DNA from 3 places in the Rossellomorea sp. RS05 genome. Region 3 is predicted to be linked to each of the others. Evidence: predicted binding sites of a transcription regulator. Region 3 holds the regulator's gene; each other region holds the start of a gene.
The links. The regulator CtsR, encoded in region 3, represses protease genes until heat stress. The targets are predictions, from matches to a motif close to ATGGTCAATAAAGGTCAAACA.

Region 1 (10,556 bases), on a different contig from region 3:
AACTCATTCGCCTTGATACCCCCCGAATCCCCGAGAGAAAGTCCCGCCTGTTCTGCAAGGACGTTGTTCGGTTTGATCCCCACAGCAAGAAGCATGCAGTCAGCCTGGATCATCTTTCCGCTGTCGAGCTTAAGCTGATCAGGTCCCGAGACTTCACTTAAGCCATCGTCAAGAAAAACATCAACCCCGTTGTCGTTGAGATGCTTCTGGACGATTTCAGCTGCTTCAGGGTCAATGATATGGATGAGCTGCGAAGAGCGCTCCACTACCGATACACTCATGCCGAGTCCCGTAAGGTTTTCCGCCATCTCCACCCCGATGTAGCCTCCGCCTATGATGGCACAGGATGTGGGCTTTTCTGTTACAAGATGCTGCTTCATCCGGTCCATGTCTGCGACGGTCCGCAGATGGAAGGCGGGAATCTGCTTCAGTCCCGGAATATCGGGGAGGATGGAGGAGGCACCAGTGGCAAGAACCAGTACGTCATAAGTCTCTTCATAATCCTCATTGGTGGTATGATTGCGAATATGTAAGGTCTTTTGTTCCCTGTCGATCGTTAATGCCTCATGCTTCATCCTGACGTCCAGCCCTTTTTTTGTTTGAAGGGATTCAGGAGTGGCGGCGAACAGGCTTTCACGATCCTTGATCACATCCCCGAGATAATAGGGCATCCCGCAGGCGCCGTATGAGAGGTGATCGGTTCTTTCAAGGACGATGATTTCCATTGTTTCATCAAGCTTCCTGAGCTGGGATGCCGTGGTGGCCCCGCCACCGACCGCTCCGATGATGATCACTTTTTTAGTCATGTTCTGCCTCCTAAAAATAAAAAGTCCGATGGGTTTATGATACCCATCGGACAGATAGAAGAAACAGAAGGATCAGCGGAAGTTCACAAACTGGACGTCGATGGAGAGGTCGGCTCCCCTGACAGCTGCCATGATTTGCTGAAGGTCATCTTTGCTTTTTCCCGTAACCCGGACCTGGTCGTCCTGTACCTGGCTTTTGACTTTCACACCCGACTGTTTGATTAGGAGATTGATTTTTTTCGCATTTTCTTTATCGATTCCCTGTACAAGCTTGGCGCGTTGGCGCACGGTACCGCCGGAAGCTCCTTCAAGCTTACTATAGTCCAGATTCTTGACAGGCACATTGCGCTTGATCAGCTTTCCAAGAAGGACATCCTTCAGCTGGTTCATCTTGAACTCATCATCCGAAATCAGGACGAGCTCCTCCCCGTCAAGTGTGATATCGCTTTTGCTCCCTTTGAAATCATAGCGTGTCTTGACTTCCTTCAGTGCAATTTGAATCGCATTGCTTACCTCAGACATATCAACCTGTGAAACGATATCAAATGAATTTTCTTTTGCCATATGTAAATCCCTCCGTATATGCATCATTCTTTTTCTCTTATTAAAATACCACCTGGGCCGGTATAAAGTACAGGATATTCCCCTTATGGGATGGATTTCTTGAATGATCGGCAACAAAAAAGCCGCCTTAGAATAAGGCGGCAGCTGATCAAAGATGATCGGTTTTTTTGGAAAATTGATGTTTACCTGCTTCTCTGTTCTTTTCTTTCAGCTTGTTCTTTTTTTGAAGCAGGGCGTTATTGTCCCTGGCTTTCTTCTCGTTATCTGATGTATGTGACATGATATACCCTCCTTTCCCTTAGTATGGGCAGGGTGGGTAGGAATATGTCTGATCAGTTCAAGAAATAGATGGCGAGGGTGCCGGTGCCTGTATGAGAACCCACAGCACATCCAATAATATTGATGGTAACATCCTTAGGAGAGAAACGCTCTTCAATCATCGCTTTCATCTCTAGGGCAAGCTCTTCATCATCTCCATGTGAAATGCCGATTGTCTGTTGGGAAAGGTTGTTTCCGCGTTCTTCCATCAGATCGAGGATGCGCTTGAGGAGCTTCTTCTTCCCGCGATGTTTTTCAAGTGGCACGAGTTTACCATCTTCCACATGAAGAAGGGGCTTAATATTCAACAGCCCTCCAAGGAATGCAGAAGCTTTTGATACACGACCGCCCTTGGCGAGATATTCCAAGTCTTCGACGGTGAACAAATGCTCCATATGCTCCACATGGTAGCGTGCCGTTTCCAGGATTTCATCCTTGGTGCCGCCGGCATGGAGTACTTCTGCGGTCTTGATGACCGACAGTCCGTATCCAAGGGATGCGCTCCTGGAATCGATGATGGTCAAATCAAGATCAGGATACTCTTCCTTCACCTGATCCCTGATCATCACCGCTGTCTGATAGGTCCCTGACAGTTGGGAGGAGAAGGCGATGTAGACACCTGCATCGCCGGATTTGGCCAACTCTGTGAACGTCCTCAGGAACATATCGGGTGAAACCTGGGAGGTCTTCGGAACATGACCTTCGCGGATTTTATCAAATACTTCCTTGGGCTGGATCGTGACAAGGTCTTCATAATCATGTCCGTCAATATGTACCTGCAGTGGAAGCAGTTCTATGTTGGGTTGGTCGAAGAAAGTTACCGGCAGGTCGCTGGCACTATCAGCAAAAAGTTTTACGTTCATATCTATCACCTTTTTTCGTTATATAGGTTTAGTCTAGCTATTTTTCAGTAAAAGCACAATCGATAGTTATTCAAATTCTTGTACATAAGGATCATGTGCAAGGGGTTTAGCTGTGATATAGTGTGGAACATAAGGAACAATGACACTTGCCAAAGGAGTTCGATTCATGAAAAAAATGCACGTTACCCTGGAAGCGAAGAAGTTTCTTGTTGTATTGGTGGGAGCGGTCCTCGGGGCTGTTGCCATGAACTTCTTCCTGATTCCTGCTAATGTATATGCAAGTGGATTCACGGGTATGGCTCAGTTATTATCCAGCCTCCTGAAGGAATTCACACCGTTTCATCTGTCTACAGGTATTTTATTATTCATACTGAACATACCCGTCACCATCTTGGGATGGATGAAGGTGGGTCGGTCATTTACGATTTACAGCTTCGTCTCGGTTTTCCTTACTTCATTCTTCCTTGAAGTCATCCCTGTGGTGGAGCTTTCACCCGATATCCTCCTCAACGCTGTATTTGGAGGCGTCATTGCTGCAGTCGGTGTCGGTCTTACCCTGAAGTATGGTGCCTCGACCGGAGGGATGGATATCATCGCCATGATCCTTTCGCGGTTGAAGGACAGACCGGTCGGAACCTACTTCTTCATTATGAATTCAATCATCATCATTTCAGCGGGCTTCCTGTATGGGTGGGAAAAATCCCTTTATACGCTCGTGACCCTTTATGTAACAACCAGGGTCATCGACGCCATCCATACGCGTCATGAAAAGCTTACCGCCATGATCGTCACGAAAAGGACGCAGGAACTGAAAGATGCCATCCATGCGAAGCTGGTGAGAGGGATTACGACGGTGCCGGCCAAAGGGGCTTTCTCAGGGGAAGATAAAGAAATGCTCATCATCGTCATCTCCAGATATGAACTGTATGAACTGGAGCACACCATCAAGGAAGTTGATCCCCAGGCATTCACGAATATCGTCCAAACGACAGGTGTATTCGGATTTTTCAGGAAAGACTAAACAAAGGGCAGCCATTTTATCGGCTGCCCTTTTGCATGTTCTTACGATAGGCGGTTCAACTCATCCTGCATGGAGTGAAGCTGCTTTCTCTCCTCGTTATTCGAGTTGGCAAATGCAGAGGAAAGGGCATTTTTCGCTTTCTGTATCGCCTGTGGATCCGATTGTGAGCCACAGGCTTCCTCAACTGCGGTCCGGGCCTGTCGGAAAAGTGGATTTGCCATGTTACAGACCTCCGTCGTAAGGAGTATTGGAAAGCTTCCTTGCTTCTGCCTCGGCATAAGTCAAATGGTATGGAATGCGTTCATCATGTTTAGAGACCGCATTTTTTCCTTGCTGTACAAAACGCTTGGACTTGTTCCTTCCCATCCTAACCACCCCTTATCGAAGTTGGAGCGCCACTTGGACGCTCCTGATTAGTATGGCTGAAATCCATTGAAATACGTTAGCAAGTATTACCCTCCATTGCCAGAATTACAATTCAAGATGCCTTTGAAGGAACCTGCCGATCCCGTCATCTTCATTACTTTCCGTGATATGGTTGGCAAGATCTTTAAGTGGATCGATGGCATTCCCCATGGCTACACCCGTTCCGGCATATTGGATCATTTCAAGATCATTATCCTCGTCACCGAAAGCAATGATGCGGTCCTGTGGAATTTGAAGGCTCGCGGCCACTTTTTCGATGCCGACGGCTTTATTCAGGCCGGTTTTGACGATTTCGATGATGTGCCAAGGAGCAGCCCAGCGGCGATGATCGATTAGTTCTGCATGGACGTCGTCGAGGTGGGAACGGATCTCCGGAACATCGTGTTCATCAGCATGTATCAGCATGGAAGTGGGGTGATCTTTCAATACTTGACGTATATCTCCGGTAGAGATGGACGGATTCCCCATCATGAATACATCGATGATCTTTTCATCATGATAGTGAAGGTACACATCATCCTTCACTTCCGCCACGATATTCTGGAATTTGAAACCGTGACAGGCATCAATGATTTGTTTGGCTGTCTCAAGGTCCATCGGTTCATGATGGACTCCCCAGGAAGAGTCACCCGGGTGATGGACGAATGCCCCGTTAAAATTGACGATCGGCGTATTGAGCCCCATCTGCTTATAGTAAAGTTCACTCGCACGGAATGGTCTGCCTGTTGCAATCATGACCTCATGTCCATTTTTCCTGGCTTTATTGAGAGTATCCAACGTGCGCACGGATATTTTCTTTTCATCTGTAAGCAAGGTTCCGTCCAGGTCAAGGACGATAAGATGTTTATCTTTCATGTTCACTAATCCCCCATTTATATATTCTCTAGTTGTAGTGTACGCATAAGGCCGCACGCTTGTCCACTGAACGTGGAGGTGAAGGCCAAATAATATACATGCCCCTTCCACTAGGATATCATAGGAAGGAAGCTATACTTGGAAGGAGCGGACGATCGTGATCATCGTAGAGAATAATACCATTGAAGAAATCCCCTTTCTTCATCTGGTGAAAGAAGAATACCGCAATGAAGCGCTGCCGACGTGTTTTTTCGTCCACGGATTCACGAGTGCGAAGGAGCATAATCTGCACTATGCATATTACTTAGCCGAGAAAGGCTTCAGAGTGATCCTGCCTGATTGTCTTGAGCACGGGGAGCGGGGGACAGGTAAGACCGAATATGAGCTGGGCAAACGATTCTGGAATATCGTCATCCATACCATCAAGGAGTTGGATATCCTCAAGGAGACTTTCGCCCTGGATGGCCTGATTGATGAGGAAAGAATCGGTCTAGCGGGTACGAGCATGGGCGGAATCGTGACCCTTGGTGCCCTGACTCAATATGAATGGATCAACAGTGCGGTATCCCTCATGGGAAACCCATCTTATGTGAAGCTAGCAAAGGCTCAGCTTGGCCAGCTTGAAAAAATGGGCTATGAGAATCCTTTCACAGAGGGGCAGGTCGAAGAAATCTTGTCCGAGCTCTCACGGTTCGACCTCAGTCTGCAACCGGAAAAGCTGAACGGACGTCCCCTGATGTTCTGGCATGGTAAAAATGACAAAGTCGTACCGTTCCAGCTTACATATGAAGCGTATACGGAACTTCTTCCTTTCTATGAAGGACGCGAGGATCAACTGGTCTTCCTTGAAGATAAGAAGGCTAATCACAAAGTGAGCAGAGACGGTGTCTTGAAGCTTGTGGACTGGTTCGTCGATCATCTGATGGCGTAACCTTTTGTCATATGGGACAGATTTTGTTAAGATTGGTTAAGAATACGGACAGATAGGAGTGATCGTGTGGATCAAGATCTGAAAGATAATATGATGGGCGCCCTTGAACAAGTGGTGGACCCTGAACTCGGAATAGACATCGTGAATCTGGGATTGGTATACGACGTGGAATTGAATGAAGAAGGAACAGCCACCGTTACGATGACGCTGACTTCTATGGGATGTCCCCTCGCCGGGACCATCGTGGATCAAGTAAAAACAGCGCTTCGTGATATCCCTGAAGTAAAAGATACTGAAGTCGACATCGTATGGAATCCGCCTTGGAGCAAGGACAATATGTCACGCTATGCCAAAATCGCATTAGGGATCCGTTAATCGTTCCATAAGAAAAGGGCCTGCACATAGCAGGCCCTTTTCTAGTTGATTTGACAAACGCATAGGGGGCATTGATCGCAATCGATCGTTTCTTTCAGTCGATCCAGTTTATGAATGGTGATGAAGCCTTTGTTCATGGAAATCACCCCGTCTTCCTTGAGGTCGTGCAGCATCCGGTTCACCATTTCCCTGGAGGCACCACAGAAATCGGCCAGGTCCTGATTGGTGAGGCAGATTCCGATGAGGGTCCCGCCCACTTGGTGTTCACCGTACGTATTGGTCAAACGGATCAAGGTTGAATATAGGGCGCCCTTCTTGCCATGAAGAAGAAGATCCCGGAACCTCGATTGGTCTTTCCTCTGTTGCAGCTGAAACCATTTGATCCAATCCCGGTTCCTCACACGATCGTCCAAAAGGGATGTCTCGAAGTCGGTGATAGGAATCGAGAGGAGGGAACAGCGATCCATTGCCCTGGCACTGACCGAATAGGAAGAATCTCCGCAAAGCAATTCTCCCACCACATCACCGGCTCCGACAATTCGAAGGGCCAGTTCACGTCCACCGGGTGTGGACCTCGTTACTTTGATATGCCCTTCCTTGATAAAGAACAAGTGGCTTGGAACTTTTCCTTCAAGAAACAGGTAGCTTCCTTTGGAAACATCATATGGGTGACCATCCAACATGAACATCTCTTTGATCGATCCAGGTACATGTCCCACAGCCTCACACCATTTCGTTTAGATAGGTAAAGGATATTCCTCCCCGTGGATTATAGAAGGGAAAATAGTGCCACGCCACCGCCGACAACAAAGCAGTAGATGGCGAACACTTTCAGGTTGCCCCTTGCCATGATCCCCATGAACCATCTTAATGCATAGTAGGATGCAATGAGGGAGGCAAGGAACGCAACGGTATATGGTACGGCCAGTTCCCCTAAGTTAGGGTCGTTGATCAGGTCTTTGATGCCGAGCAGCATGACACCGAACGAAACAGGTATGTATAAAAGGAAAGAAAATCGAAGGGCGGTTTCGGGTTTCATTCCCCGTCCCATGGCAGCAACAATGGTAGCTCCTGAACGACTGATGCCAGGAATCAGAGCGATTGCCTGTGCCAGTCCAACGATAATGGCATCTTTAAAATTGAGGTCCCCGTCATTTTTACGCCCGCGCAGATTGCGGATCAACCAGAGGGCGATACCCGTAATGAAGAGGGTGATTCCCACAGTGATGATACGGTCCGAAACGAGCGCCTCGATCTTATCACCGAACAGGACACCGATGACACCGGCGGGGATCGTCCCCACAATCAAATACAGGATGAATTTGAAGTCGCGGGTATTTTCCGGGGACTTCGTTTTGAAGTATCCGATCCCGTTTGCAACCAGCCTGTAGATATCACGACGGAAAATAACCAGGACTGCCAGCAAGGATGCGGTGTTCACAAGAATTTCAAACGTTAAAGAAGTGGTCTTGATATTAAAAAAATGCTGGACAATTTGAAGATGGCCACTGGATGAGATCGGGATCGGTTCGGTCAGACCTTGAATGAGTCCGAGTATCAGGTATTTCAGTATTAAAATAAAATCCATTTTGTTTCCTCCAAGTAAAAAAATTCACACTTATTCATTTAACACCATTGTACAAAAGACTGTAAAGGGAATTTCCAGATTCGAAAAGAGATTGACATATTTCTGACAGGTATGAATGGCTCCTGTATGTCGAAAAATAGAAGGGAAGCACATGCTTCAAAAGGAGGGGGCATTATGGGACAGCGCAGACACTTCAAGGGTGGCGAAAAAGCACCTAATAATGGAATATACATTGAAATCGGTGAAACCGGGAGTACAGTCAATCACCCGAAGCAGGCTAAACTGAAGGCCGGGGATCGTTTTCCTGAGACGACAAACGACGATCGCCACTGGACATATGCCAGGAAGCCGTAATGACAAGGGATGGGGCATCTGCTCCATCCTTTTTTCTGCCGTTACGGGCTTTTATTTTCCAATAGGGAAGGAACAAGCTATAATAAAGAAAAGGTCAAGAATGGTCAAGGAGGAGTGTGTACATGAATTTTGATCAATTCACCGTTGCCATCCAGGAGGGGCTCGTGGCGGCAGGGGAACTGGCAAAGGCGAAAAAGCATACTGACATCCTGTTGATCCATCTGTGGGATCGTCTGCTTGAAGGGCCGGACAGCTTTTTGGCTTCCCTTTATGCCCGGATGGATGTCGATATTTCAGAGCTGCAGGAGTTTATACAGTCAAGGATTGAGCAGGTCCCGGAGGTACAGGGGGAGAATATTCCTTATGGACAATACTTCGCTACTGATATTCGTCGTCTCCTTGAAGATGCCAAACAGCTTATGGAAAAATGGGATGATGAGTACATATCCACAGAACATCTTGCTGTAGGGATTTACCGTCAGCAAGACCATCCCATAACGCGTTACTTCCTTTCAAAAGGGATTGAGCAACAATTGATTCAAAATCAGGTGGAAACCATCAGGGGAGGGGACAAAGTGACAGATCAACATGCTGAGATGAAATATGAAGCCCTTAAGAAGTATGGAAGGGACCTTGTGGAAGAGGTGCGATCCGGAAAGCTTGATCCGGTTATCGGACGAGATGGAGAAATCCGTCATGTCATCCGGATCCTTTCAAGAAAAACCAAAAATAATCCCGTTCTGATCGGGGAACCGGGTGTAGGGAAGACGGCCATCGTAGAAGGGCTTGCTCAGCGGATCGTCCGAAAAGATGTTCCGGAGGGGTTGAAGGAAAAGACCATCTTTGAATTGGACCTGAGCTCACTCGTAGCAGGGGCGAAGTTCAGGGGAGAATTCGAAGAGCGACTGAAGGCGGTACTGAAAGATGTGAAAAAAAGTGAGGGAAGGATCATCCTCTTCATCGATGAGTTGCATACGATTGTCGGTGCAGGCAAAACCGAGGGTGCAATGGATGCAGGAAATATTCTCAAACCTATGCTCGCCAGGGGGGAACTCCACTGTATCGGCGCGACGACGCTAAATGAACATCGTACGTATATTGAAAAAGATCCCGCCCTCGAACGACGCTTTCAGCAAGTGCTTGTAGAAGAACCGACCGTAGAAGATACGATCTCAATCCTCCGTGGACTGAAGGATCGCTTTGAAATCCACCATGGTGTCAATATCCATGACCGGGCCATCGTAGCAGCTTCGACTCTATCTGACCGCTACATAACCGATCGTTTCCTGCCGGATAAGGCCATCGATCTTATTGATGAAGCATGTGCCATGATCCGAACCGAGATCGATTCGATGCCCACAGAGCTCGATGAAATCACCAGGAAGGTGATGCAGCTCGAAATTGAAGAAGCGGCTCTGGTGAAAGAAAAGGATGCAGCTTCCTTGGGGCGACTTGACTCCATCAGGGGGGACCTTGCCAGCCTGAAGGAAAAGGTGAATGGAATGAAGATGAAGTGGGAACAGGAAAAAGAAAGCATCGCCATCGTCCAGGAAAAACGTGAGGAGCTGGAAAAGCTGCGCCGGTCCCTCGAGGATGCGGAAAATCAATATGATTTGAACAAAGCAGCGGAACTCCGGCACGGAAAGATTCCAGAAGTCGAGAGAGAGCTTGCTGGTCTCGAAGCAAAAGCGCTGAAGGAAGAAGAAGGGCGTTTACTGAGGGAAGAAGTCACAGAAGAAGAGATTGCAGGCATTGTGGCCAGATGGACGGGAATCCCCGTAACGAAATTGGTGGAGGGTGAAAGGGAGAAGCTCCTGAAACTCGACAGCATCCTTCATGAACGGGTCATCGGCCAGGATGAGGCGGTCGGTCTGGTGACAGATGCCGTCATCAGGGCAAGGGCAGGGATCAAGGATCCCAACCGTCCAATCGGATCATTCATCTTCCTAGGTCCCACAGGGGTAGGAAAGACCGAGCTTGCAAAAACCCTCGCCCAGACCCTGTTCGATAGTGAGGATCACATGATCCGTATCGATATGTCAGAGTACATGGAGAAACACGCGGTTTCAAGACTTGTGGGAGCTCCTCCCGGGTATGTGGGCTATGAAGAAGGAGGCCAGCTTACTGAAGCTATCCGGCGTAAGCCATATTCGGTGATCCTACTTGACGAGATCGAAAAGGCCCATCCAGAAGTGTTTAATATCCTTCTTCAGATGCTTGATGATGGGAGGATCACCGATTCTGCCGGACGAACCGTGGACTGCAAGAACACGGTGATCATCATGACCTCCAATATCGGATCAACCCATCTTCTTGAACGCAATCACGGAGAAGAGGAGATCAATGAAGAAACGAAGGAATTGGTCATGGGTCAGCTGAGGGCTTCGTTCCGACCGGAATTTCTGAACAGGGTGGATGATATCATCTTATTCAAACCCCTAAGCGTCAACAATAT
Region 2 (10,556 bases), on a different contig from region 3:
GAAACCCACGATAAGGATAGCGTTTATTTCTGGTCTTCCACTTCTCAAGGCCTTTTTAACAGCCATAATCCATTCGATGGTAAGATCGAAGATTATAATTGGCTCAAATTCGGCTTTGATATCAAGGATGATGAGGTCAGGAAGGTCATTTTGGACGAGCTTATGAATAACGAAGCACTCGAAGTTTCGAACTCAAGCCCGACCAATATTGAAATCAATCCAGCCGGCGTGAACAAGGCCGCGGCACTCGTCAAAGTATGTGAATGGCTCGGACTATCCATGGACCAAGTGATGGCCTGCGGAGACAGCCTGAATGACATGGCCATGATTCGTGAAGCCGGGATCGGTGTCGCCATGGGCAATGCACAGGAATCAGTCAAGGAGGCGGCAGACTGGGTAACCGGCCGCAATACGGATCACGGGGTGGCACAGGCCATTCATAAACTATTGGAGCAACAATAATTCTCTACAATAAAAGGCGTATCGGCCAAACCGATACGCCTTTTTGTCTTTATGAGCCGACGATAATATTGTCATCTTTCACAGACACGTTTACTTCCTTCACACCGTCTTCTTCAAGAAGTAGATCGGCGATGCGATCTTCCACCTGTTCTTGGATGACGCGGCGGAGAGGACGTGCACCGAATGCAGGATGATAACCAAGGTCCACCAGTTTTTCCTTGGCGACCGTATCGACCGTAATGGAGATGCCTTGTTCGGATAGATCCTTCCTTAGATCATCGAGCATAAGGTCGAGAATCGTAAGAAGTTCTTCTTTTTCGAGTGATTGGAACTGGATGATGCTGTCGAAGCGATTCAAGAATTCCGGTTTGAAGTACGCTCCGAGAGAGGTCAGAATGTTGGTTTCTTTGATAGCATCCGTTCCACCTGTATCGAAACCGACGACTTTTTCCTTCACATCCGTCACTCCGGCGTTGCTTGTCATGATGATGACAGCATCCTTGAAACTGACTGTCCTTCCCTGGCTATCAGTTAAACGGCCATCTTCAAGGATCTGCAGGAACATATGCTGGACATCTGGGTGCGCTTTCTCGATTTCATCAAGAAGGATGATGGAATACGGGTTCCGTCTTACCTTTTCTGTAAGCTGACCTGATTCCTCATGACCGACATATCCAGGTGGTGATCCGATAAGTTTTGAAACAGAGTGCTTCTCCATATACTCACTCATGTCAAGTCGGAGCATCGCTTCTTTGGAGCCGAAGAGTTCTTCTGCAAGGGTCTTCGTGAGCTCGGTTTTCCCGACACCGGTAGGGCCGACGAAGAGGAATGTACCGATTGGACGATGCTTCGCCTTCAGTCCTGCACGGCTGCGGCGGATGGCTTTAGCCACTTTTTTCACGGCTTCCTCTTGGCCGATGACTTTGCCGGCAAGATTTTCTTCAAGTGATTTCATGCGCTCACGATCGTCGCTTTGGAGCTTGCCGACAGGAATACCTGTCTTAGATTCCACCAGGGATTGAATAAGCTCGGTTTCGACAGTGGCATCATGTGTTTGATGTCCCTCATCCAACTGTTTTTCAATAGCCGCTTCCTGATCTCTCAGGCGGGCTGCTTCTTCATAGTTCTCTGCTTTTGTAGCCTGCTCTTTTTTCAACTTAATGTCACTCAGCTTTTGATGAAGTTCGGCTGTATCTTTTCCTTCAGACAGCAAGTTCACTTTTGAACCGGCTTCGTCCATGAGGTCGATCGCCTTATCAGGAAGGAAGCGATCCTGGATATAGCGGTGTGAAAGCTTCACACATGCTTCAAGGGCTTCATCCGTGAATGTGACTTTGTGGTACGCTTCGTATTTACCCTTGAGGCCTTTCAGGATTTCAATGGATTCCTCAAGTGTAGGCTCGTTGACCATCACGGGTTGGAAGCGGCGTTCGAGAGCCGCGTCTTTTTCGATCTGGCGGTATTCTTTAAGGGTTGTCGCTCCTATGACCTGAAGCTCACCGCGGGCGAGGGCAGGTTTCAGGATATTTCCTGCATCCATGCTTCCTTCCGCAGATCCTGCACCAACCAGCTGGTGGATCTCATCGATGAAGAGCATGACGTTTTTACGGTTTTGAAGCTCATTGATGATACCTTTCAGGCGCTCTTCAAACGAACCTCTCACACCTGTTCCCGCTGTAAGGGAAGCGACATCCATGACATAGACTTCTTTATTCATTAATTTCGAAGGCACGTCTCCAGCGACGATTTTCAATGCAAGACCTTCCGCGATAGCCGTCTTACCGACACCCGGTTCCCCGATGAGGACCGGATTGTTTTTGTTGCGGCGATTCAGGATTTCGATCACCCGGTCGACTTCTTTGTCGCGTCCGATGACAGGGTCGATCAGTCCTGCTCTTGCTCCGTCGGTCACATTGCGTCCGAATTGGTCAAGCAACCCTCCGCCCCTCTGTTGAGTCTGCGGCTGGCTTCCTTGTCCGGACTTGAATCCTGACTGCTGGCTACCTCCGATATTCATGCCTTTAAATAATTCATCGAACGGGAATCCACCGTGCATTCCAGAAGGTGCGGTCTGCTGTTGAAAGCATGTTGAACACATATGCACTTTGGATTTCGTTCCGTTCACTTGAGTAAACAATTCAATGGTTGCCTGATGTTGTTGACAAACTTCACATTTCATTGTGTATGACCTCCTGTTCAAAATTCATCAATAGGTAAGGTCTCATTTGACTTTGACTAACTTTGACCTTATGAACATAGTATACTCTGACCTTTTTTGACTTTCAAGGTTTTTGCTTATTTTTTTATTTCACCCTGTCTTGTTATGGAGTGTGAAAAAAGTATAAAACCTCATTGATTTTCTCTCAAGTAATTTGCTCGGTAAATAAATCTCCATATGACGGTTCGTTCACTTGGTGAATTGTTTCATTCGTTCGAAATTATTGGATCATATCTTCCGCAAGAGGCCCTTTCCGATTTCGAGAAAAGCGATTAGCTTAGACTTCTTTCAAAAGTTATATTTCTCCATTATAGATATTTCAGCATACAAAATAAAAATGATCCCTGATTTATCAGAGATCATTCATCTATGTGAATCCTTATTACAGGAGAATTTTAGTACCATTGCTCCCAGTTGTTTGATTTGATATATTTCTTGATCATTTGTATATCAGACTTCATCTTCTCAATATCCGCATTTACATTGCCTGCGCCACGGTTCATCCGTTTGCTCATGACATTGTTCAGCATGGATGAGATATCGAAGTTCTTTGCCATACCCAGGAGATTTTCCGTTGATCCCAGCCCTGTCCCCTTCATCAGGTTTTTCAGACTGTCTTCATTCATGATGGAATTCATCTGTTCCTTCAATGTATCCATATCGATAGATTGACCTTGATCCTTTGATACTTTGTTGATCATATCGAATAATCCTTCAAGTGGATTTCCTTTTTCGCTCATTCTCCGTTCCTCCCTTCAAGGTCTTCATATTATCTCCTGAAGAAGGGAGCCTGTCCCATCTTCAGGAGCGTCATTCTTACAACTCGCCTACCACTAACAATACAAGTAGCGCAATTCCGATTACTAGTGCCGCAAGAGGGGCAATAGCAAGCGTGATAAGGAACGCAGCCACAAGAATCACCAACAAAAGGCTGTAGAAATCAAATTCATAGCTTGGTTGAGATTTTGAGTAACCCATATCCAGTCACCTCCTTGTTCTTTTCTAGTAAATCACCTTACAACGTTATTCTATGTAGAACTGTAAGTTTCGCATCTGATAGAAGCCTATTTCTAGTAAAACGGGCGAAAATAGACATCAGTATAGATTGAGAGGATCTCTTTGACGCTACTGCTCACAAAACAAATTAAAAACCCGAATTCATTCACCTGATTGCAGGCAAATGAATTCGGGTTTTACTATGACTAAATCACGTTTGTCCCAGCCTCACTGTATTTCTCTTATTTAAACAACTTCACGATCCCAGTGGCGGTGTTCGGAAATGACGGTGATGAATCGTTTGGAGAAATCATCTCCTCCATTCGTAACAACTCCTGAGCCTTGCTGGATACCGGCAGAAGCAAGCCACTCAGATCCTTCATGGACAGCACCGATCGGTTTGAAGTGCGAGAAGGCTTCCTTCACGAAATACTGAGTTTCACTTGTAAACTTCTTATCTACTTCGGTTCCACCAGCGAGTAAGATGCTGTCGAACAGAACCGATTCACCTGTAAGGAATGTATGATCCACCTCAAGCTCCGCCCCGTCAGCTCCTTTGATAACGCCGAGCTTGCCGGATATGATCTCTGGCTGCACCCCTTCTTCTTTAAGAGCATTCAGGATGGCCGATACTTCGCTGTTGAATCCTCCCGCCACGATCACACCGACTTTTCGGGTCTGAGGTTTCTTCTTCGTGTTTTCCTGGCTGAGTGCAGGAGATGATTTCGTTACAGTGGAACCGGCATCCTGAGGAGCCTCAAGGCCGATCTGTTCCGCAAAGCCTTCGGCAAGTTCCTTACTGACATTGGCAAACATGGCCACAATCTGCTTCCTCACGTCCACACTCTCCACTTTTCCAAGCTCAAAGCTGAACGCCTGGATGATGTGATCCTTTTCCGGACGGCTCATGCTGTTCCAGAACATCGTCGCCTGGGAGAAATGGTCTTTGAAGCTCTCACTCCTGGCCCTGACCTTATGGCCCTCAACCTTCTCCTGATAGTGGACATAGCCACCTTCCTCAGGACTTGCCGGTGCAGGGGTATTGTTGGCGAGTGAGTTTTTGTGATAGCTCACCTGACCGCGGTTGATCGTCTGGCGGCCGTAACCATCCCGCTGATTATTATGGAACGGGCAGACCGGTCGGTTAATCGGAAGTTCATGGAAGTTCGGTCCGCCTAAACGGATGAGCTGAGTATCCGTGTAGGAGAAGAGCCTACCCTGTAGTAGGGGGTCGTTGGAAAAGTCGATGCCAGGAACGACAGATCCCGGATGGAATGCCACTTGCTCCGTTTCGGCGAAAACGTTGTCTACATTACGATTGAGCGTCATCTTCCCAATAATCTTCACCGGTACATCTTCTTCCGGCCATAGCTTGGTCGGATCCAATACGTCGAAGTCGAACTTGAATTCGTCTTCCTGCTTGATGAGCTGAACGCCAAGTTCGAATTCCGGATAGTCTCCGTTTTCAATGGACTCAAAAAGATCACGGCGGTGGAAGTCAGGGTCCTTCCCGTTGATTTTCTGTGCTTCATCCCATACGAGGGAATGGGTCCCTAGGACAGGCTTCCAGTGGAACTTCACGAAGTGTGCCTTCCCTTCATCGTTGACAAAGCGGAATGTATGGACACCAAAGCCCTCCATCATGCGGAGACTTCTTGGGATGGCACGGTCGGACATGGCCCACATGACCATATGCGCAGATTCCTGGTTATTGGCGACGAAATCCCAGAATGTATCGTGGGCGGAAGCAGCCTGCGGCATTTCATTATGAGGCTCCGGCTTCACCGCATGGACGAAATCAGGGAATTTGATGGCATCCTGGATGAAGAAGACTGGTATGTTATTCCCAACAAGATCGTAGTTCCCTTCTTCTGTATAGAACTTCGTTGCGAACCCGCGGGCATCGCGTACGGTTTCAGCAGACCCCTTCGATCCTGCCACCGTAGAAAACCGCACGAATACCGGCGTCTTCACGGATGGATCCTGAAGGAATTTCGCCATTGTATAGTCTTTCATCGATTCATATACTTCGAACTCACCGTGTGCGGCATAGCCCCTGGCATGGACGATGCGCTCAGGGATCCGTTCATGGTCAAAGTGTGTCATCTTCTCACGGAAGTGGAAATCCTCGATCAGGGTCGGACCGCGTTCCCCCGCCTTGAGGGAAAATTCATCTTCCGATACCTTCAGGCCCTGATTCGTGGTGAGATGCTTATCCTTATCATCCACACGGTACTGTTCCAGCTGTTCATCCTTGCTATTCCCGTTCACCTTGCCATGACGTTCATTACTCATTCTCTCAACCCTCTCCACCTGTTTTGTAATGCTGTTTACTATGTAAACAAATCCACTTACAAACTACCCTTCTATTGGTAGAATAAACATGATTTTCTGGAGAGGTATTCCTCTTCACCTATTATTTTCATAGAAAAAGAGGCACCATCCAAAGATGCCTCCTTCCTCCCTTATTCTATTCATTTTTCGTCATCGATCATTCTAGATCCCTTACCCATTCAACGGGGCCTGATACGAGTGTACCTTTTGGAACTGTGATATAAACAGTTTCATAGCCGATACTTGAATCGTACATTCCTTCCTCGAATAATGGCTTTCCTTTGAACTGCTTCGTGACAAACGAACTACTATATTGATTAATCGTAAGCGTTTTCTCAGGTTGTCCTTTAACGATCAATGTCCCCTCCTTAAAAGAAACTTGTGGTGAGGGTACTTCACTCGTTATATCCATTTTTCGCACGATACTTCTCGATACAATATGGTGGACCACAATTCGGTCTGCTTCACCCCTGTCGTCGATCAGAATGAAAGGATCGCCTACATTCCAATCCACCGTCTTTACATCGAATGATTTTTTGGGATAGGGAAAATCCCATTCTTTTTTCTGAATAGCTGTTGAAAGCTTATCAATCGTTCCATCCTTCAGTCCATTCATGAATTGTTCATATTCCTTCTCTTCATTAGGGTAATCGTCATTATATGGATACTTTACATTTTTTAAATGAGCAGGAACAAGAGCAAAAACGAGAATCGAGCATAGCAAAAGAATTGAGTACCCCGCCAAGATTTTTTCAGGAAGAATGCGTCTACTGCCCTTTCTTGTTCTGATACGCTTAAATGAAAAACCGATCAACAATGCAAGTAGCCCAAAGATACCAATCAGTGATATGAGACTAATGATCATCATGGTCTCACCGCCAATCTGTTTCCAGCAGTAAAGGTGATTAATAGGAGCGAAATGCTGACAACTAAGAACTTCCCAATAAATAAGAGGAAGGACGTTTCATTAAAAAAGAATTGTAATATGTCTTCAGTAAAAAATCTGATTCCAAGAATAAATGACATTGTAATCGGTATCCCGATAACCACCAAAGGGATGATAAAAAGGAATATTTTTTTGAGTTGAACCAAAATCCCACAAGTATACCCGATAAGAGAGAATAGAAGTAAATAAACACAGGATCCGATCACACCTTGAAACGTTGGGGTCGACCCTTCAAAGATTAATGCCGTATCTTTGAACAAAAGTAACAGATCTCTTAGTAAGTAATCTGCCCCAATGGCTGTAAGTCCACCAATAATGGAGGAGATAACTAAAAACAACAGCGATGAGATTTGACTGGTCATTCTCGTACTTACCATAACAAAGTCATCATATCGGTAAGCTTTAGTTGTAATTAATATGGCTGTCATGAGCCCCCAAAGCATCGTGAAAATCAAGATCAAACTTCCTGAGTACCCGTACACATTGTATGACAAGCCGATAGATGAGGAACCGCTCATACTACTGGTACTACCAAAAGAAAACAACAAAGCCAACACTTGAACCGTAATCAACGACGTATAAATCCCCCTATACGCCTTCAGCTTATACCGAAGCTGTTTCATGACGATACTCCAAAAGTCTGCCTTAGCGATAGACATCATCGATTCCCCCTTTTCCTCTTCCTGTGATGTACACGCATGCGTCTTCTGCCGCTACTTCCCTGACCGAAAACGTTTCAGGGATCCGCCCTTCAAGCCGGTCCTGTCTTACAGCAGCTAACGTCAGGTGAGGGGTGGTGACTTTCATGTGAAGCACGTCCTGCGCGGAAGCCCATTTTTCAAGTTCTTCTTTCGGTCCGCTCACTTCGATGACAAGCTGCCTGACTTCATCAACGGTCTTATGAAGGCACAGTCCGCCGTCCTTCATGAGGAGGATATTCTCTATGAGATCCTCCATCTCGGTCAAGAGATGACTGGAGAGGATCATGGTCCTCGGATGGGCGAGATAATCCTTCAGCATCATGCGATAAAAGTCCTTCCTTACGGCTGCGTCCATACCCGTGACGGGCTCATCCATGATGGTCAAAGGGCACCGTGCAGCAAGGCCGACAATGACATTGAAAGTGCTTTTCATGCCTTTGGACAGCTGGCTATGATACGCATTTCCGTCAAGGGAGAAATGGGCCATCAGCTTCCGGGCGATCTCCATATCCCAATTGGGATAGAAATCCTTCATGGCATGGAGGATTTCCTTCAGATTCAGATAAGGGGAAAAGGTCATTTGGTCATCCACATAGATACTGTTGGCGGATACCTTCAAAGAATTGAAGGGAGTTTCTTCAAAAATGCGGATTTCCCCATCCGTCGGCCGTATGAAGCCTGTCAGGAGCTTCAATAAAGTCGTTTTCCCTGCGCCGTTCCTCCCGATCAAACCCGTGATTACATTCTCCTCGATCGTGAAGGTCAGCTGATTCACGGCCTTTTTCCCAACGTAGGTCTTTGAGACTCGATTACACTCGATGACACTCATTCTTCATTCCTCCTTCCCATTTCTTCCCTGATCAACCGGATCAGTTCGTCTTCCGATACATTCAGATACGCGGCTTCCTTCACCAGATTTTCGATGAGTTCCCCAAGCGTTTCATTTTTTCTCCTCATCAAAATGATGTTCTTGGCCTTTTCCGATACAAACATACCCAGCCCCCTTTTTTTGTACAGCACTTCTTCATCTACTAATAGTGATAGGCCCTTTCCTGCCGTCGCCGGATTGATATTGAGCATGTCGGCGAGCTGATACTGGGAGTACACTTTCTGATCTGCCTGTAGGGCATCAGAAAGGATCTCCGTCTCGATCCATTCGGCAATCTGGACGTATATCGGCTTCGAACTGTTTGAATTTAAGATCAAGAGTGCATTCACCTCTTCCCACCATAGTGCATTACTGATGTAATGTACTATATACTGATTTCCATTGTTTTGCAATAGGCAAAGAGGAATTTTTTTCAAACTCACTTGCCAACGTAACATTGTTCTGTTATTGTGAATACAGATATAACGTAACAATGTTTTGTTACAAGGAGGTTGAGTATGAGTGAAGAACTGATTTCAAAACGTGAAGTCCTCGATATGACCGGCATTTCCTATGGACAGCTCTACCGGTGGAAAAGAAAGAACATCCTCCCTGAAAGTTGGTTTATCAAAAAGTCCAGCTTCACGGGACAAGAAACCTATTTTCCAAAAGTGAAGGTGCTCGAACGCATACAAAAAATCAAAGAGCTGAAGGATGACCACTCCCTCGACGAGCTATCAGCGATCTTCTCTCCTGATTCGTCCACCATCCAACTGAGTGGACAGCAGGTAAGGGCACTGAACCTGATACCGGAAGATCTTTGGAACCTGTTCCAAGTAAGGGAAAGCTTTACCGGTCAGGATCTGCTGCATGGCAAGGTCGTGTACCAAGCCAAAGAACAAGGCGTCAAGGAAGAAGCACTGAAGGAGCTGGTTTCCTTTCTGGAATCATCCCCTCCTCCCCTCGACTACTTGCTCATCGGCATGAGTAAAGGATCGGAATGGATGTGGATGCAGCTTCCCGGTGACAGTAAATGGGTCATGGAAGAATCCGCGAACTCCTTGGAGATTGACATCGGTTCGTTGATGGAACAAGTGAACGGCAGCATTGCAACAAAGTGAAAATATTTTGAGGAGGATCATGATGAGTACAGCTCAAACGAAATTACATGACTTGAAGATCAGTGGAAGCGGGACATCGGGAGGCGGAACATTCAAAGATGTAAAAATTAGCGGGAGTGGGAAAATTCACGGCGATCTATCCTGCAAGGAATTCCATATGTCGGGTTCGGGTAAGGTGAATGGAAAAGTGGACGCGGAGCAAATGAAAACGAGCGGTTCATCCGTGTTTTCAGGCGATATCGAAACAGGGACCTTCACCGTAAGCGGCTCTTCCAAATGTAACGGGAACCTTACCGCACAAGAAGTTGACATCAGTGGATCGGTGAAGATCGCAGGCAATTTATGCGCTCAGACACTTGAGAGCAGCGGTGCCTGTAAAGTGGACGGAAAGATCCAGGGGCAATCCTTAGAGACAACCGGCTCTCTCAAGGTCGGCAAAGACTGTGAAGTGGAAAGCTTCACTTCTTCAGGCTCCGTCCATATTGACGGATTGCTGAATGCAGATAATATTGAAATCAAGCTGCATCATCACTCCTCCATCAAGGAAATCGGCGGCGAAACAGTGGTGGTCAAACAGAGCCGCACGGGGAAATTCTTCAAGCAGGTGGTCAATTTCTTCACACAAAAGGATGAGTTCCTACACTGTGACCTCATTGAAGGAGATCTCATCACCCTGGAAAATACAAAAGCAAAGCTCGTTCGCGGAAAGCACATCATCATCGGAGAAAATTGTGAAATCGATCATGTGGAATATTCCCATGAACTCGATACAAAAGAAAATGCAAAGGTCGAGCGTTCAACCAAGATTTAATCACGAGATTGGGACAAAACAAAAAAGGTCATGACGAACAATATCAGTATGGCTTCTTTATACCGCTAATGATTTCCGTGCAAGACTACGCTTTCCGCG
Region 3 (10,556 bases):
CCATCTTCGGCTTTTGGGCGATGATGGTGCAATCGATATTCCCCAGTTCATAGCCTTCCTCTTTGACCATTGCCCATACGTGTTGAAGCAACTTGGCCGAGTCTGCGTCCTTGAACTCTTCGTCCGTATCCGGGAAATGCTTCCCGATGTCACCGGCAGCAATGGCACCGAGGCAGCCATCCGCCACGGCATGGAGAAGGACGTCGGCATCAGAATGCCCCAGAAGCCCTTTCTCATATGGGATCGTGATGCCGCCCATGATCAATGGACGATCCTCCACTAGTTGATGCACATCGAAGCCTTGTCCGATTCTAAACATGATGTTTTCCTCCTTCTGTTCTCTTCTTCAATATCGCCTCGGCAAAAAACATATCCTCCGGCGTTGTCAATTTGATATTGTCATAATCACTTTCCACGATGGACACGTCTTCCCCCAGACGCTCCACAAGTGAAGCGTCATCGGTGCCTAGGAACCCTTCCTCCATTGCTGCATCGTGGGCTTTTTTTAAAGATGAAACGCGAAAAGCCTGTGGGGTCTGCACCATCCACAAGCTTGAGCGCTCGATCGTTTCTTCGACTTTCCCATCCATGACTTTCTTGATGGTATCCTTCACCGGAACCGCGGCAATCGCCCCGCCTGTCTCCCCGGCCCGCTCAGCGAGCTCGTGGATGACCGACCGGGAAATGAACGGCCTGGCACCATCATGAACGAGTACGACTTCATGATCGACCTCAAGCAATGCCTGATACACGCTATCCTGTCTTTCTTTCCCCCCGTCGACGAGACGGATATCCTTGCCGATATCATGACGATCGATCAGAGCTTCGAACTCTTCCCGTTCATCGGGATGGATAGCAACAAAGATCCCCTGGCACAGGGGATCCCGGTCGAACACTTGAAGGGTATGGACAATGATGGGTGCCCCGTCCAACTCAAGAAGCAGCTTATTCCGATCCGCTTTCATCCTTTTGCCCCTTCCGGCAGCCGGGATGACCACTTGATACTCCATATGATTAACTCCTTTGACTTCCTCTAGTATTCATCCATTATACCTTACCGGGTCAAAGGAGTCAGGCTTAGAGCGCTTTTTCCAATTGTTTCGGCTTTGCAAAGATCATCCGCCCCGCGGAGGTCTGCAGCACCGAAGTGACTAGGACATCGATATATTTGCCGATGTAATTGCGCCCTTCCTCCACAACGATCATCGTTCCGTCATCGAGGTAGGCAATGCCCTGATTATGCTCTTTACCATCTTTGATCACCTGTACCTTCAGTTCTTCACCAGGAAGGACGACAGGCTTAACGGCGTTGGCCAGGTCATTGATATTCAATACTTGTACCCCTTGAAGGTCGCATACCTTATTCAGGTTGAAATCATTGGTCACAACGATTCCGTTCGTGAGTTTCGCAAGCTTCACAAGCTTCGAATCCACCTCTTGTATCTCTTCGAAGTCGCCCTCGTAGATCTGGACCTCAACCGGCAATTCCTTTTGGATGCGGTTCAAAATATCAAGTCCTCGACGTCCGCGATTCCGCTTCAATACGTCGGATGAATCCGCGATATGCTGGAGCTCTTCGAGGACGAACTGAGGAATGACGACGATGCCTTCGAGGAATCCCGTTTGACAGATGTCTGCAATACGTCCGTCGATGATCACGCTTGTATCGAGAATTTTTAGGGTCTTCACGGCGTTCGCTTCATCATCCTCGTCGGAATCTTTCTTCTTGGAACGAGAATTGCCGAAGAGACCTACCATTTCATCCCGCTTCTTGAAGCCGACCTGGAAACCAAGATACCCAAGCAGCAAGGTCAAGAGCACCGGTACGACCGCATTCAAAATCGGGAATTCAAGCTGATTGACGGCAATTCCCAACAGGTACGCAACGATCAATCCGATAATCAGACCAAGACTTCCAAAGAGCAAATCCGTCACCGGGGCCTTTACCAAACTATCTTCAAACCATTTGACAAAGTTCACCACATACTCGACTGCCCAGAACGAAATAATATAAAAAATAATGGCACCTAATATAGCAGTCATATATGCATTATTGATTAATGAAATATCCGCCATGTTGATGACCGACAATAACTCCGGAATCAATAGGATCCCTAGTGTACCACCTACGATAAGGAAGCATGCCTGAACGATTCTTTTTAACATACCTTCACCTCCTCCTATCCATTATAAACAATTTATGATTTTTAAAACGTGAGATTCTTGACTAATTTTCTTCAATTTCACAAACGATGATAGAGGCCCTCATGAAAAGGCTAACACTCGGAGATTACACTGTCAATTTTTTGGAAACAGGGCATATTTCCCTTTTATCAAACCGGGACTTGGGTGCTATAATTGCCGGTCAGCGAACGTTTGTTCTTTTATGAGTTTGAGACCTTCTTTAATCTTGCGCGCCCTCACTTCCCCGATCCCTTCCACTTCATCAAGGTCTTCGACCGTCGCTTTCACGATATGATGAAGAGCATCATACTCGTTGATCACATTCTCGATGATGACGATCGGCAGGCGCGGGATCTTATTCAATACACGGTATCCGCGCGGGAACATCGCCTCGTCGTGGTGGGGATAGCCCTGATAACCCAGAAGCTTCAGGAGCACATTGTCTTCAAGGACTTCTGAGCGCACAAGCTCCTGGAACTTATATAGAAGCTCGAATGCTTTCACGTTGCGGTCCATGGCGTAATCCCGGAAGATCAACATGGCCTCGCTCTCGATGTCTGAAAGCAGTTCATTCATCTGCAGGCGGATCAGTCTTCCCTCCGTGCCGAGTTCACTCAGATACGTCAGAAGCTCATTTTTGATCCTGAGAACCATTTCGAATCGATGGAGAACCTGGAGCAGATCGCTCTGGGTCACCAATTCTTCGAACTCCAAAACCGATAGATTGGAGATGCTCTGATCGAGGACGACTTTGTATTTCTCCAATGTCTGCACAGCCTGATTGGCTTTGGTCAGGATGACGGAAATGTCCTTCAGGGCGTATCGGAAATTGCCCTGGTACAGGGTGATGACGTTCCGGCGCTGCGAGATGGCAATGACAAGGGCATTCGTCTGCCTTGCCACCCTTTCTGCCGTACGATGCCTCATCCCTGTCTCTGTAGAAGGAACATACACATCGGGGGCAAGCTGGGCATTGGCCAGGATGATCTTCGTCCCGGATTCGTTCAGGACGATCGCCCCGTCCATTTTCGCCAGCTCATACAGATAGCTCGGTGAAAATGGACAATTGATATGAAAGCCTCCGTCCAGAACGGACTTGACCTTGTCATTGTATCCGACGACGATAAGTCCGCCGGTATTGGCCCGGAGCACATTATCGATCCCATCCCGGATAGGCGCACCGGGCGCAACGAATTGTAAAATATCCGATATGGATTTATCCTTTGCCTTTTTATCTTCCATTTTGTTATCCTCCTAAAATCATACCCAACGCTTGGTGGATATCGGATACACCGACCACTTCGATGCCGCCCGGTGCCTGCCATCCCCCGATATTGTTCTGCGGGATGATGACCCGCTGGAAGCCGAGCTTCGCCGCTTCCTGCACCCTCTGCTCAATCCGTGAAACGCGCCGGATCTCCCCGGTCAGTCCCACTTCCCCGATGATGCAATCCTGTGCGCGTGAAGCTTTGTCCCGGAAGCTTGAAGCAATGCTCGCCGCCACGGCCAAATCGATAGCCGGCTCATCTAGCTTCACTCCGCCTGCGACCTTGAGGTAGGCATCCTGTTGCTGAAGGAGCATCCCTGCCCGCTTCTCAAGCACTGCCATGATGAGGGAGACCCTGCTATGGTCGATTCCTGTTGCCATACGTCTCGGATTATTGAAGCTCGTCGGAGTGACAAGGGCTTGAATTTCCACAAGCACCGGCCTTGTTCCTTCCATGGATGCAACAACCGTCGACCCGGCAGATCCCTGTGAACGTTCTTCGAGGAAGATCTCTGAAGGATTGGCGACTTCTTCAAGACCCAGCTCCTTCATTTCAAAGATTCCCATTTCATTCGTAGAACCGAAACGGTTTTTCACCGCCCTCAAGATCCTGTAAGAATGGTGGCGCTCCCCTTCAAAATAGAGAACAGTGTCCACCATATGCTCCAGTAGACGGGGACCGGCGATGGATCCTTCCTTGGTTACATGTCCGACGATGAAAATGGCAATTCCTTTCGTCTTACCGATCCGCATCAATTCAGCCGTACATTCCCGGACCTGTGATACGCTCCCGGGTGCCGAAGTGACCTCCGGATGATAAATGGTTTGAATGGAGTCGATGATGACAAAGTCGGGTGAAAGCTGATCGATGGTCTGGTGAATCGACTGCAGGTTGGTTTCTGCATATATGTATAGGTCATCAGCTGTGATATTCAGCCGGTCCGCACGCAGTTTGGTCTGCTTGATGGACTCTTCACCTGATATATAAAGGACTTTTTGCTTTTGTTCGGCAAGCTGTGAAGATACTTGCAGCAGCAGGGTGGATTTCCCTATCCCTGGGTCTCCCCCTATCAACACAAGCGATCCCGGCACCACTCCTCCTCCAAGTACCCGGTTGAGTTCTTTGGAATCAGTAAGGACACGGGGCTCTTGCATCGTTTCGATGGATGTCAGTTTTTCAGCCTTCGATGGCCCTTCGCTATGTTGGAATGCACCACGGGGCTGCTTCCCCGTAATGGCCACTTCTTCCACCATCGTGTTCCACTCATTACACCCGGGACATTTCCCCATCCATTTTGCTGATTCATACCCACAGGATGAACATACGAATTTTGTCTTCTTTTTTGCCAAAACGATCCTACTCCTCTTCCTAGTCTTATTACTATACCGAGAGTGCCCCGGCTATACATACCTCTCACTTCTTATGGAAAAAAAGAGGCACAGGTTCATGACCGTGTACCTCTTCCTTTTCACATCAAGGAGTTGAATTGGTTGCTTCTTCTTTCAATTTGACGACGAACTCTTCCCCTTCGACATCGATGAGGATGTCTTGACCCGTCAAGACCTTCCCTCTCAGGAGCTCTTCAGAAAGTTTATCTTCGACATATTTCTGAATGGCCCTGCGGAGCGGTCTTGCACCGTATTCAGGATCGAATCCTTCATCCGCGATCTTCTCCTTGGCAGCCGCAGAAAGTTCAAGATGGATATCCTGCTCTTTGAGGCGCTTCGTGAGTTGATTGGACATAAGGGTGACGATCTCTTTCAGGTGGTCTTTCTCCAATGAGTGGAAGACGATGATTTCATCGATACGGTTCAGGAATTCAGGGCGGAAGGCACGTTTCAGTTCCTCCATCACTTTCCCTTTCATATCTTTGTAATCCTGCTTCCCATCCTGGATATTGAAGCCCATATGCTTATTGGCTTTAAGGGACTGTGCACCGACGTTCGATGTCATGATCAGAACCGTGTTCCTGAAGTCGACAGTCCTTCCTTTGGAATCAGTCAAACGACCATCTTCCAAGACTTGCAGAAGGATATTGAAGACATCGGGATGTGCTTTTTCGATTTCATCGAGGAGCACGACGGAATATGGTTTGCGACGGACTTTCTCAGTCAGCTGACCGCCTTCCTCGTACCCGACATATCCCGGAGGAGATCCGACGAGACGGGAGGTGGAATGCTTCTCCATGTACTCCGACATATCGATCCGGATCATCGCTTCTTCATCACCGAACATGGATTCTGCGAGAGCCCTAGCCAATTCGGTTTTACCGACACCGGTAGGACCGAGGAAGATGAATGAACCGATAGGACGCTTCGGATCCTTCAGTCCTGCACGGGCACGGCGTACCGCTTTCGATACAGCGACAACTGCTTCGGATTGCCCGATGACACGGGAGTGCAGGATCTCTTCCAATTTCAAGAGACGATCTGTTTCTGTTTGAGCAAGCTTGGATACAGGTACTCCTGTCCAGTTGGACACGACCTTCGCGATATCTTCCACTGTGACTTCGGTATTTTCCTGCCCCTGCTTTTCTTTCCATGTATTCTTCGTTTCTTCCAGCTCTTCACGAAGCTTCTGCTCGGAATCGCGTAGGGAAGCGGCTTTTTCAAACTCCTGGCTCTGAACGGCAGCATCCTTCTCTTTGCGGATCTCTTCCAGCTTCGCTTCAAGCTCCTTCAGGTTCGGCGGAGTCGTATATGAGCGGAGTCGGACCTTCGAACCGGCTTCATCGATCAAATCGATTGCCTTATCCGGAAGGAATCGGTCTGAGATATAGCGGTCAGAGAGTTTCACAGCGGCATCGATGGCAGCATCCGTGATGGATACGCGGTGATGCGCTTCATAGCGGTCACGAAGACCTTTAAGGATCTGGATGGACTCATCTGCAGTCGGCTCATTTACCTGGATCGGCTGGAAACGGCGCTCAAGGGCTGCATCCTTCTCAATGTACTTCCGATATTCATCAAGGGTCGTCGCCCCGATACATTGCAGTTCTCCACGTGCAAGGGAAGGCTTGAGGATGTTGGAAGCATCGATTGCCCCTTCAGCCCCTCCTGCCCCGATCAGCGTGTGAAGCTCATCGATGAAGAGGATGATATTTCCTGCCTGACGGATCTCATCCATCACTTTCTTCAGGCGGTCCTCGAACTCACCGCGGTATTTCGTTCCGGCAACGACCGTACCCATATCAAGGGTCATGACACGCTTATCACGGAGGATCTCCGGTACTTCATTCGCGATGATTTGCTGGGCAAGGCCTTCAGCAATTGCCGTCTTACCCACACCCGGTTCACCGATAAGGACCGGATTGTTCTTCGTACGGCGGCTTAGCACTTCGATGACACGCTGGATTTCCTTGCTTCGCCCGATGACCGGATCAAGGCTTCCTTCACGGGCAATGGCCGTCAAGTCACGCGCAAGACTATCAAGTGTCGGCGTATTGGCATTCGCACTGCCGCCTCCTTGGTGTCCGCCAGAATCGTTGTTGCCGAGGAGCTGGAGAACCTGCTGCCTTGCTTTGTTCAAGCTTACGCCAAGGTTTCCGAGTACCCGTGCTGCCACGCCTTCCCCTTCACGGATCAGACCGAGAAGGATATGCTCTGTCCCTACGTAAGAGTGACCGAGCTTCCTTGCTTCATCCATGGAAAGTTCGATGACTTTCTTCGCGCGGGGTGTATAGTGGATCGTTTGGGACTTTTCCGTTCCTTTTCCGATCAGACCCTCCACTTCCTTCTGGATCTTCTCAGGGCTTAGTCCAAGGGCAGTCAGTGCCTTGGCTGCAATCCCCTCTCCTTCACGAACAAGGCCAAGCAGGATATGTTCAGTGCCGATGTTATTATGGGCTAGTCGGATGGCTTCTTCCTGGGCTAATGCCAATACTTTTTGAGCTCTTTCTGTAAATCGACCAAACATCATGATTCTTCCTCCTCACATGTATCTTTATCCAATCTAATTCGCTCCCTGATCAAGGAAGACCTTCTTATGTCCCGTTCATTCGGTCGCAATGGACCTCCGGAATATTGTTGTAAAAAACCCGGTTGGGTCAAAATCATCAATTCATTCAAAATATTTTTGGAGAGACTGTGGATCATGCCCAGATCGATGCCCAGACGAACATCGGACAGGCATTTGGCCGCTTCCTTCGATTCAATGATGCGGCTATGCTCCAGCACCCCCAGCGATCTGAAGACCCTATCTTCTAATTGTATGTTGGAGGTCTGAACTAATGCCTCCCTCGCCGTCAGTTCCTTGGCAATGATCTGATTCACCACGCTGATGAGATCTTCCACGATATCCCCTTCCGACTTACCTAGGGTCGTCTGGTTGGAGATTTGAAAGATATTCCCCAGTGCTTCACTGCCTTCGCCGTAGATACCCCTCACGACGAGCCCAAGCTGGTTGATCGCCGGTATGATCCGGTTCATCTGCTGGGTGAGGACCAAGCCAGGAAGATGTACCATGACCGATGCCCTGAGTCCCGTTCCTACATTCGTAGGACAGGTGGTCAGATACCCGTGCTTCTCGTCGAATGCAAAGTCCAGTTCGCTCTCAAACCAATCATCGAGCTCATTGGCACGGGAGAGGGCCTGCTTCAGTTGAAGACCTGGATACAGACACTGTATCCGGATATGATCCTCTTCATTTACCATTATGCTTATATCTTCATCTGGTGATAGAAGGACGGCCCCGACATTCTTATCTTCTGCCAGATTGGGACTGATCAGGTGTTTCTCCATCAATACCCTTTTTTCCAACGGCTGAATCTCACTCGTAGGTAAAAATTCGAGTTCCCCCAGCTCTTTTGGAAAAGAAGACATTTTCTCTTTCACCCGTTCTACGATCTGCCCTGCTTCCTCAGGTGAATATAGGGTTGAAAAACGGAAGTCCGTCAGATTCCGTGCCAAACGCACGCGGGAACTCAGGACAATATCCGATTGGGGACCTTCTTCATTCATCCACGAACTGACGGTATTGCTTAAAAATCGCTCCAGACTCATTCTGCACCTCCCCCTTCCTGCTTCATCTCACGTTCAAGGGAACGAATGCGATCTCTCGTTTCAGCTGCTCTCTCAAACTCTTCCTCTTCGATGAGGGCCTGAAGTTCCGTTCTCAACTTCTTGATCTGCTTCTTGATCTGGATGGTACCGCCCATTCGTTCCGGTACCTTTCCATGATGCTCCATATTCCCGCTGTGCACCCTCTTCAGAATCGGATCGAGTTCGCTATTGAATGTCTTATAACACTCCGAACATCCAAACCGGCCGATGCTCGTAAACTGTTGGAATGTCAATTTGCACTTCGGACACTGGAGAACTTCCTTTTTCGGCGCTTCCTGCTCCTGTGCCTGCTTGAAGCCGGGGGTGATGTTCAATAAACCGGCCAACAGATTATTCACCGTGAAGGCTGCCGAATTCTCGAACATCGTTCCTTTATCCTGAGCACACTGCTCACATAGATGGACCTCGGTCTTCTCTCCGTTCACAACCTTCGTGAAATGAAGGGTTGCCGGATTCTCCTTGCACTCCTGACACATCATTCCATTCACCTCTTACATTCTTACTCGTATTTTAGCGTATCCAGCATAGCCCGGAGCATCCTGCCCCGCAGTATATCCCGTTCAGGCAACTCGACCATGATCACGGATCGATCCATGACGCTCAGCATGATCTTTGCCTCTCTTTCAGATATTATATCCTCTTCCACGAGTCGGAAAACGATATCAGCCGCCGTATTCTGACTGATTTTCTGAGTAATGAGGGCCACCAGCTGATCAATAAGATGCAGCTGATCATGAGCCTTCACCCGCATGATGCGGATGTAGCCGCCTCCCCCTCGCTTACTCTCGACCACATACCCCTTCTCGATGGTGAAGCGGGTATTGATCACATAATTTATTTGAGAAGGAACACATTGGAACTTATCAGCGATCTCACTTCTTTTGATTTCGACGATTTCAGATTCACTTAAATCCAATACATTCTTCAGGTAATGTTCAATGATGTCGGATATATTTCTCATTAAACCTCCTCCTCATTTGACTTTGACTATATTTGACTATAATTATACAACCGGGCTTCCATCTTTGCAATGAAGAAGCATAGCCTTAAAAGCTTTTCTGTTTGGGAGGTATTTTAAACGTGAAGATCGATTAAAAACGGAAAATTCGAATTAGGTGTATATTCGACTTTGTGTGGGGTTAGTCCTTCTTTGGATGTGCAGGGTTTTTGGGAGAGTTCAGTAGAGGAAATGGATGTTGAAGGGTTGGACGTGAGGATTGTGTCCTTTTGATCGTGACTACCATATTTATGAAGGAATGTACACAGACAGAACGTCAATTTGTGGGATTTTTTGGGATTTGAGACGGAATAATTTTATCCCTTACGAACTTGAAACTACGATTGAAAGGTCGCAAGTATGCACGGCCTTACGCAAATACAGGGGTCGGATCGCAAATAGAAAAATGAACATTGGTACGTTTCGCAAATAAAAAGTCGTTTTTCACAAATAAAATCAAAAATATCGCAAATAAATGGTTGAATTTCGCAGGTATTTTCGTGCCTGAGGGGGAACGATGGGTCCTTGAGTGCTTCAAATGGAAAAAAGATGTTGCGAGGAATGTCGAATGGTGTCAGGTACATAAGTGAATACTTTATCTGGAAAAACATCACTGATAAAAGCACCCTATCCGCAGGTATCACGCCCCCTTCGCAAGAAACATAAAAAAGTCGCAAATAAGCACGACTCCCCCATAGCCTCATCTCCAGTTAACACCTCTGTCCATCCCCCTTGGCTGATCATATACTCCCTTAGGTCATTAAAGCTCTAAAAATCTGTCTCTTTGACCTTGCTCACCGGCCTCATCCCATACTCTAACCGTACTCTCGCCCTCCTAACCAACCCTTTCAACCTGCGATCTTCACATATCTCTCTAATCAACATCTCTCTACCCATCCTATTTCAAACGGCTAACATCACCACCAACATTCCCCGCCAACAAAAAAACACCACAAAAAAAGCAACCCATCAAATGAGCTGCTTTTTATACTTTGCCTGGCGACGTCCTACTCTCACAGGGGGAGATCCCCCAACTACCATCGGCGC

Region 1: clpB (ATP-dependent chaperone ClpB) is a predicted target of CtsR. The motif match lies at 8,192-8,212, and genes of this name have one in related genera.
Region 2: ABJ225_RS09650 (ATP-dependent Clp protease ATP-binding subunit) is a predicted target of CtsR. The motif match lies at 2,725-2,745, and genes of this name have one in related genera.

What each region holds. Positions count from the first base shown of each region.
Region 1 covers NZ_JBDKWY010000001.1:179,846-190,401, forward strand. The annotation lists gene ABJ225_RS00980 (CoA-disulfide reductase) at 1-806, opposite strand, end outside; gene ABJ225_RS00985 (YajQ family cyclic di-GMP-binding protein) at 879-1,370, opposite strand; gene ABJ225_RS00990 (DUF3941 domain-containing protein) at 1,519-1,650, opposite strand; gene ABJ225_RS00995 (DegV family protein) at 1,703-2,551, opposite strand; gene ABJ225_RS01000 (YitT family protein) at 2,727-3,572, shown strand; gene ABJ225_RS01005 (DUF3813 domain-containing protein) at 3,614-3,793, opposite strand; gene ABJ225_RS01010 (hypothetical protein) at 3,795-3,938, opposite strand; gene ABJ225_RS01015 (Cof-type HAD-IIB family hydrolase) at 4,044-4,853, opposite strand; gene ABJ225_RS01020 (prolyl oligopeptidase family serine peptidase) at 5,011-5,784, shown strand; gene ABJ225_RS01025 (metal-sulfur cluster assembly factor) at 5,851-6,159, shown strand; gene ABJ225_RS01030 (Crp/Fnr family transcriptional regulator) at 6,201-6,878, opposite strand; gene ABJ225_RS01035 (undecaprenyl-diphosphate phosphatase) at 6,929-7,747, opposite strand; gene ABJ225_RS01040 (YjzC family protein) at 7,922-8,101, shown strand; gene clpB (ATP-dependent chaperone ClpB) at 8,224-10,556, shown strand, end outside.
Region 2 covers NZ_JBDKWY010000002.1:374,414-384,969, reverse strand. The annotation lists gene ABJ225_RS09655 (Cof-type HAD-IIB family hydrolase) at 1-462, shown strand, start outside; gene ABJ225_RS09650 (ATP-dependent Clp protease ATP-binding subunit) at 512-2,641, opposite strand; gene ABJ225_RS09645 (hypothetical protein) at 3,076-3,420, opposite strand; gene ABJ225_RS09640 (hypothetical protein) at 3,497-3,658, opposite strand; gene ABJ225_RS09635 (catalase) at 3,923-5,971, opposite strand; gene ABJ225_RS09630 (hypothetical protein) at 6,168-6,827, opposite strand; gene ABJ225_RS09625 (hypothetical protein) at 6,875-7,615, opposite strand; gene ABJ225_RS09620 (ABC transporter ATP-binding protein) at 7,602-8,486, opposite strand; gene ABJ225_RS09615 (GntR family transcriptional regulator) at 8,483-8,863, opposite strand; gene ABJ225_RS09610 (DUF4004 family protein) at 9,044-9,646, shown strand; gene ABJ225_RS09605 (polymer-forming cytoskeletal protein) at 9,669-10,457, shown strand.
Region 3 covers NZ_JBDKWY010000013.1:46,732-57,287, forward strand. The annotation lists gene ispF (2-C-methyl-D-erythritol 2,4-cyclodiphosphate synthase) at 1-319, opposite strand, end outside; gene ispD (2-C-methyl-D-erythritol 4-phosphate cytidylyltransferase) at 312-1,010, opposite strand; gene ABJ225_RS21175 (PIN/TRAM domain-containing protein) at 1,078-2,166, opposite strand; gene disA (DNA integrity scanning diadenylate cyclase DisA) at 2,353-3,426, opposite strand; gene radA (DNA repair protein RadA) at 3,431-4,801, opposite strand; gene clpC (ATP-dependent protease ATP-binding subunit ClpC) at 4,926-7,370, opposite strand; gene mcsB (protein-arginine kinase McsB) at 7,367-8,452, opposite strand; gene mcsA (protein-arginine kinase activator protein McsA) at 8,449-8,991, opposite strand; gene ABJ225_RS21205 (CtsR family transcriptional regulator) at 9,012-9,473, opposite strand.